Regions from separate parts of the Chenggangzhangella methanolivorans genome, predicted to be linked through region 1. Evidence: riboswitches for the same ligand, from Rfam matches in the RefSeq annotation. Region 1 holds a riboswitch; the other holds the start of a gene.
What was found. Region 1 has a riboswitch for glycine ahead of gcvT (glycine cleavage system aminomethyltransferase GcvT). Riboswitches for the same ligand answer to the same signal wherever they lie in the genome.
Positions count from the first base shown of each region.

Region 2: it holds a riboswitch for glycine, as region 1 does, so the genes downstream of both, gcvT (glycine cleavage system aminomethyltransferase GcvT) here and gcvT (glycine cleavage system aminomethyltransferase GcvT) in region 1, are expected to answer to the same signal.

Region 1 is NZ_JBHRXS010000004.1:723,805-727,400, forward strand. It holds gene ACFOWB_RS08835 (ATP-dependent nuclease) at 1-503, opposite strand, end outside; glycine riboswitch at 977-1,080, shown strand; gene gcvT (glycine cleavage system aminomethyltransferase GcvT) at 1,239-2,408, shown strand; gene gcvH (glycine cleavage system protein GcvH) at 2,435-2,797, shown strand; gene gcvP (aminomethyl-transferring glycine dehydrogenase) at 2,794-3,596, shown strand, end outside.
Region 2 is NZ_JBHRXS010000003.1:984,214-987,809, reverse strand. It holds gene ACFOWB_RS04970 (FAD-linked oxidase C-terminal domain-containing protein) at 1-572, opposite strand, end outside; gene ACFOWB_RS04965 (FCD domain-containing protein) at 775-1,548, shown strand; glycine riboswitch at 1,868-1,975, shown strand; gene gcvT (glycine cleavage system aminomethyltransferase GcvT) at 2,114-3,271, shown strand; gene gcvH (glycine cleavage system protein GcvH) at 3,288-3,596, shown strand, end outside.

The DNA of each region.
Region 1 (3,596 bases):
TTCTTGGCGATGCGCGCTTTGATCGCCGGATCGGCCAGCAGTCGGTCGAGTGCCGAGCCGAACACCAAGCGTAGGTCACGGTCGTTGCGGTCGTCGGCGCTCAGACGGATCAGGCCGATTTTCTTTCGGAAAGCCGCCGAGAACGCAATAATGCTCTCATCCGGCTGGATGATCTCCCACACCAACTCCAAGTCGGCCGTGCCGCGCACCCGCAGGCGATATACCGGGTGCTTGGCTTCCGGGACGTCGCCATTCTGCGGATCGTCGGGCAGGACCGCATCGGCGCCGTTCCAATCCCAGGGCATAAGCTGAACGGAGAAGCTGTTGGGATCGACGCTAACGGGAAGCGAGACGACGCCTTCAATGGAGAATTCGTCGGTGTTGTCGCGGCGCCAGTAGTCAGCCTCCGAGATAGATGCCGCGTTCGAGGCGCTCAGGAGTAGCCCCACCGCATCGAGGATGGTGGTCTTGCCGACATCCCCGCCACCGAGGATGAGATTCATGGTCGAGCCGGGCCGCCAATCCAGACTTTTGATGCCGTGATATTTTCGGATCGACAGTTTCCGGATGATCGCGTGGCTGAGCGCTGTCAGTTTTCAGGCCTCCCTTGCTTCGGGACACTATCACAACCACTACGCGCCTTGCATCTGGGCCCCGAATTGGCTGTTCACTCCAAAGGTCGTTCGGTGGTCCCTCGAGTCAAAACAATAGGCCATAGCGGTTCGGAGCCTCCGCTCGTGGATGCCCCGAGCCGACCTTCCCAACGTCGCCTATGGATCAGGCCGGGACCTGAACTCACCGCCGGTCCGCGCAATTCGTGAACTACGGTTAGCAGCAGAAGCCTCAGTCGCTCTTTCGCTCGAGAAACAGAAACGGTTCCGCATATTGTCGATCGTAAAAAACGATTTATCGATCAAAATTATCAATCACACCTTGATCTATGTGCCCGCCTTAAGCCATTGTGCAGGCGTCCGCTACAGACGATGCGGGAGAGCCCAGCCCTCTTTTCGCAGGATCGGTATGGCGCCGACGGAGCAACCGCCCCCGGAAACTCTCAGGCACAATCACCGCATCGTTGGACAATCTGGAGAGAGGCGCTAACCGGCGTCCACCGAAGGAGAAACCTCCGGCCGAAAGGCCTGCGAGGGAAGCTCTCAGGTAACCGCGACAGATGGGGGTTCGCAGTCGGATTGCGCCATTCCAGGCGCGGTCCGCAACGAGCCGTCGCGGAGAGGCCTATGAACGCGAACGTCCAGACACAAGCCGGCCATTCTGTGCCGGCCAACGAGCGTAAGCGTACGCCGCTTCACGCCATGCACGCCCGTCTTGGGGCGAAGTTCTGTCCGTTCGCCGGCTACGAGATGCCGCTGCATTATCCCAATGGCGTTTTGAAAGAACATCTTCTGACGCGCAGCGCGGCTGGGCTGTTTGACGTCTCGCATATGGGCCAGATCGCACTCGTGCCGCGCTCGGGCGACGTCGACGACGCGGCGCGGGCGCTCGAGACGCTCGTCCCCGTTGATATTCTGGGGCTGAAGCCCGGCCGCCAGCGCTACGCGCTGTTCACAAGCGAGACCGGCGGCGTGCTGGACGACCTGATGGTCGCGAGGCTCCCGGATCGCCTCGCGCTTGTGGTCAACGCCGCCACCAAGGACGCCGACGAGGCGCATCTGAGGGCGCGCCTGCCCGACGCGATCGAAGTGCGGCCGGTCGACCGCGCTCTGATCGCCGTCCAGGGGCCGGGCGCGGAGGCCGCGCTCGCCGGCCTCGCGCCTGACGCCGCTGCCATGCGCTTCATGGACGCCCACGAGATCAACGTCGCGGGCGAGCGCTGTCTGGTTTCGCGCTCCGGCTACACCGGCGAGGACGGTTTCGAGATTTCACTCCCGAATGTGCGCGCGGAAAGCGTCGCCGAGGCGCTGATCGCTGCGGACGTCGAGCCCGTCGGCCTTGGCGCGCGGGACTCGCTGAGGCTCGAAGCCGGGCTCTGCCTCTACGGCTCCGACATGGACGAGGACGTGACGCCGATCGAGGCGAGCCTCGGTTGGGCGATCTCGCCGAGCCGCCGACCCGGCGGAGCGCGCGAGGGCGGCTTTCCAGGCGCGGACCGTATCCTGCTCGAATTGGCTGAAGGCGCGCCGCGTCGTCGCGTCGGCCTGCTCGCAGAAGGCCGGGTGCCGGTCCGCGCCAGCGCCGAGCTGTTCTCGGCGAACGTCGGCAGCGAGCTGGTCGGCCGCGTGACCTCGGGCGGGTTCGGACCGAGCCTGAACGCGCCGGTTGCTATGGGCTACGTCTCCACCGCCCTGAGCGAAGCTGGCCAACAGCTCTTCGCCGACGTCCGAGGCAGACGCCTGCCGGTCACTGTCGCGAAGCTCCCCTTCGTCCCCGCCGGCTTCAAGCGAAGCTGACCCCACTGCCTCTCGAGGAACATTCAATGCTGCGCTTCACCGAAGACCATGAGTGGCTGCGGCTCGACGGCGACGTCGCGACGGTCGGCATCACCGGCTTCGCGGCCGAACAACTGGGGGACCTCGTCTATGTCGAGCTTCCCAAAGTCGGAGCCAAGCTCACCAAGGGCGCCGGCGCGGCCGTGGTGGAGTCGGTCAAGGCGGCGTCCGACGTCTACGCCCCATTGTCCGGCGAGGTCGTCGAGGTGAACGAGGGTGTCGTCGCCGACCCGGCTTCGATCGGAAGCGATCCTCAGGGCGCCGGCTGGCTCTACCGGATGAGGCTCGACGACGCCTCGGCCATGGACGCCCTGATGGACGAAGCCGCCTATGCGGAGATTTCCAGATGAGCGCTCGTCGATACGATCCCTACGACTTCGCCAACCGTCGCCACATCGGACCGACGGAATCCGAGATCGCCGAAATGCTCTCGGAAGTCGGAGCGGCCGACCTCCACGCCTTGATCGACGAAACGCTACCGCCTGACATCCGCCAGGAGAGCCGCATCGACTTCGGCAAACCGCTCTCCGAACGCCGCGCGATCGAGCGGATGCGAGCGGTGGCCAACCGCAACCGGCCGCTCGTCTCGCTAATTGGGCAGGGCTATCACGGCACGACGATGCCGCCGGCGATCCAGCGCAACATCTTCGAGAACCCGGCCTGGTACACCGCCTATTCGCCCTACCAGCCCGAGATCAGCCAGGGCCGGCTCGAGGCGTTGATCAACTTCCAGACCATGGTCTGCGATCTCTCCGGCCTCGACGTCGCCAACGCCTCTCTGCTCGACGAGGCGACTGCGGCGGCCGAGGCCATGGCGATGGCGCGCCGCGTCTCGACGTCGGAGGCCAACGCCTTCTTCGTGGACAAGGACTGCCTGCCGCAGACCATCGCGGTGGTGAAGACCCGCGCCGAGCCGCTCGGCTGGGAGGTCGTGGTCGGCGATCCGTTCAGCGATCTCGAGCCGGTAGAAGTGTTCGGCGCGCTGTTCCAGTACCCGGGCGTCGAGGGGGCGATCCACGACTTCACCGGCCCGATCGATGCGCTGCACAAGGCCGGCGCGATCGCGGCTGTCGCGGCGGATCCGCTGGCGCTGACGCTCTTGAAGCCGCCGGGCGAAATGGGCGCTGACATCGCGGTCGGCTCCACCCA
Region 2 (3,596 bases), on a different contig from region 1:
ACCACCTCGCCTGAGGCCAGCACGATGCGGACGCCCATCAGATTGTGGGTCGTGACGCCGTATTTGAGGCAGTGCGCGCCGCCGGAGTTCATGGCGACGTTGCCCGCGATGGTGCAGGCGAGCTGCGAGGACGGGTCGGGCGCATAGAAGAAGCCGTGAGGCGCAAGCGCCGCGCTGACCGACAGGTTGGTGATCCCGCTCTGGACGCGGATGAAGCGGTTTTCGAGGTCGATCTCGAGCACCTCGCGCAGGCGCATGGCGCCGATCACGACGCTGTCGGTCGTCGGCAGCGCTCCGCCTGCCAGAGACGTTCCGGCCCCGCGCGGGATCACGGGGACGCCGTGATCGCCGCAGACCCGCATGACCGCGGCGACCTCTTCGGTCGTTCGCGGTAGCGCGACCGCGAGCGGCGCGCAGCGATAGGCAGTGAGCGCATCGCAATCGTAGGCGCGCGTTTCCGAAGGGTCCGTCACTAGCGCGTCGGCCGGCAGAGCGGCCCTCAGGGCCGCGAGGATCTGGGGCGACCGGGCGAGAATGTCGGGGTCGGGCTCGGGCATCGAAATCAGGGGCATGCGGGCTGTTTCCGGCAGCGTCGCGAAGCGCGAGCGAACGCGGACCCATCACGCCCGCCGCGCTTTGGTAAAATTATCTGACCACAACGAGCAACTGGCCAAAAGTTATCCGGTCGCCAGCGCCGACCAGCGCGGCGCCGCGCTTTGGCGGATCGCGGACGCTGGTGTTAAGAGCGGGACGTCACCTGCGGAACCGCACGCTATGGACCCCATCAAGACCGAGCGCGCAGCCGATCTCGTCGTCCGGCGGCTCGAAAGCCTCATCCTGGAGGGGTCTCTGCCGCCGGGCGCGACGCTGCTGCCGGAACGCGATCTCGCCGAACATCTCGACGTGTCGCGCCCGACGATCCGGCAGGGCATCGCGATTATGGAGAAGCGCGGTCTCCTCGCGCGCAGGGAAGACGGGGGACTGAAAGTGGCCGAACTCGGCGCGGCGGTCATTTCCGATCCGCTGATCGACCTGCTCACGACGAACGCTGAGGTCGCGGACGACTATCTGGAGTTTCGCGCGATGGCGGAGGGCGCGGCCGCCGCGATGGCCGCCGAGCGCGCCAACGAGGTCGACCGCCGTGGCCTGCAGGAGCGCATGGATCGGATCGACCGCGCTCATGGCGGCGACGACCCGGCCGAAGACGCCGAAGCGGACGCGGCCCTTCACATCGCGATCTACGAGGCGACGCACAACGTCGTGCTGCTGCATGTGATGCGCGTGCTTGCCGGCGGCCTGCGTGCGGACGTGTTGGTCAATCGGCGACAGCTGTTCAGCATCGCGCACACGCGGGACATTCTGCGCGAGCAGCATCGCGAGATCGTCGGGGCGATCCTGAGGAAAGATCCCGAGGGCGCGCGCGCGGCCGCCCATTCCCACATCTCCTACCTTCGCGAGGCGACGCGCGAGTTTCGCCGAGCCGAGACGCAGCTCGACACCTCGTTGCGCCGGCTGACCGGGGGCGGCGTCATGAACCGCAAGCGCTAGCCAGTCGCGGCCGAACCACCGGGCGGCTGCTCGCCAGCGCTGACGAGAACCAGCGTAGCAAATGTTCGGCGCAGCCTGCGGCGGATCTTCGCGGTAACTGCTTACTTTGCGAGCCGGTCGCCCTGACGTCTGACGTCGTCAAGATCGTCGTACCAAAGCCCAGCCCCGAATTGTCTCCAGCTGATTGCGAAACTCGGCGCGATGCTTCATGCTCTGCTCGTCCGACAAACTATGCGGGAGAGCCCAGACCGACTTCTGATCGGTTATGGCGCCGACGGAGCAATCCCCCCGGAATCTCTCAGGCACAAAACCGTATAGCTGGACAATCTGGAGAGAGACGTCCTCGAGGCGTCCACCGAAGGAGAAACCTCCCCGCCTCCACCGCGGTCGAGGGAAGCTCTCAGGTACCCGTGACAGATGGGGGAAAGCGGACCGTATGAACGGTCCGCGATTGATCTGTCGCGGAGTTGCATGATGACCCTCAGCCTCTTTTGTTCTTCATTCGTCCGGGCGTTTCGCCCGGCGCCACCGCCTGCGCATCACACGACGCATCGGTAGGCCCGCGATGACCGAAACGGCGCGCCATGACGCCGGAGCAAGGCTCCGGCGCACCCCTCTGCATGCGCTCCATGGAGAGCTGGAGGCCAAGTTCTGCCCGTTCGCCGGCTACGACATGCCGATCAGCTATCCGCTCGGAGTGCTGAAGGAGCACCTTCACCTCCGCAGGGCCGCCGGACTGTTCGACGTCTCGCATATGGGCCAGATCGCGCTTCGCGCGCGTTCGGGAAATGTCGCCGACGCCGCGCGTGCGCTGGAGCGGGTCACGCCGATCGACGTGCTCGACCTCGCGGACAACCGGCAGCGCTACGGCTTCCTGACGAACCACGATGGCGGCATCCTAGACGACCTAATGGTCGCGCGGCTCGGCGACCGGCTGATCCTGGTGGTCAACGCAGCCAACAAGGCGGCCGACGAGGCGCATCTGAGGGCCTCGATCGCGGACCTTTGCGAAATCGAGCCGCTCGACCAAGCCTTGATCGCGGTGCAGGGCCCCGGCGCCGAAATCGCCCTCGCACGGCTCGCGCCGGACGTCGCCGGCATGCGCTTCATGGATTTTCGCGAGGTCGAGATCGTAGGCGCTCGCTGCTCGGTCTCGCGCTCGGGCTATACCGGAGAGGACGGTTTCGAGATCTCGGCACCCAGCAAAATAGCGCAGGAGCTCGCGCAAGCGCTCCTGGCCGACGACGCCGTCCAGCCGATCGGTCTCGGCGCGCGCGATTCGCTCCGGCTCGAGGCCGGGCTGTGCCTCCATGGCGCTGACATCGACGCCGGAACGACGCCTGTCGAGGCGTCGCTACTATGGGCGATCCCTCCGGTCCGCCGGCTCGGCGGGGCTCGTGAAGGCGGCTTCCCCGGCGACCAGAAGATCCTCGATCAGATCGCGTCGGGCGCGCCGCGGCGTCGCGTCGGCCTGCGGCCGGAAGGCCGCGTGCCGGTCCGCGCCGGCGCAAAATTGTTCGCCGCTGAAGACGACGACGAGGCTGCGGGAGCCGTCACGTCCGGGGGCTTTGGGCCAAGCGTTAACGCGCCTGTCGCCATGGGCTATTTGCCGAAAAACCTCGCCAGGGTCGGCCAGCGCGTCTTCGCGGAAGTCCGCGGCCAGCGGATGCCGGCCGTCGTCTCGCCCCTTCCTTTCGTCCCGGCCCGCTTCAAGCGCGGCTGAACTTTCGGAGATCCCCATGTTGAAATTCACCCAAGAGCACGAGTGGCTCAGGGTTGACGGCGACGTCGCGACCGTCGGCATCACGGCATACGCGGCCGACCAGCTCGGCGACATCGTCTTCGTCGAAGCGCCGAAGGTTGGCGCGGCGCTTAGGAAGGGTCAGGCCGCCGCCATGCTCGAGTCGGTCAAGGCCGCCTCCGACGTCTATGCGCCGGTCGACGGCGAGGTGACGGAGGTCAATCACGCGGTCATCGCTGAGCCCGCCTTGCTGAACTCCGATCCCCAGGGCGCGGGCTGGCTCTACCAGATCAGGCTCGCCGACGCG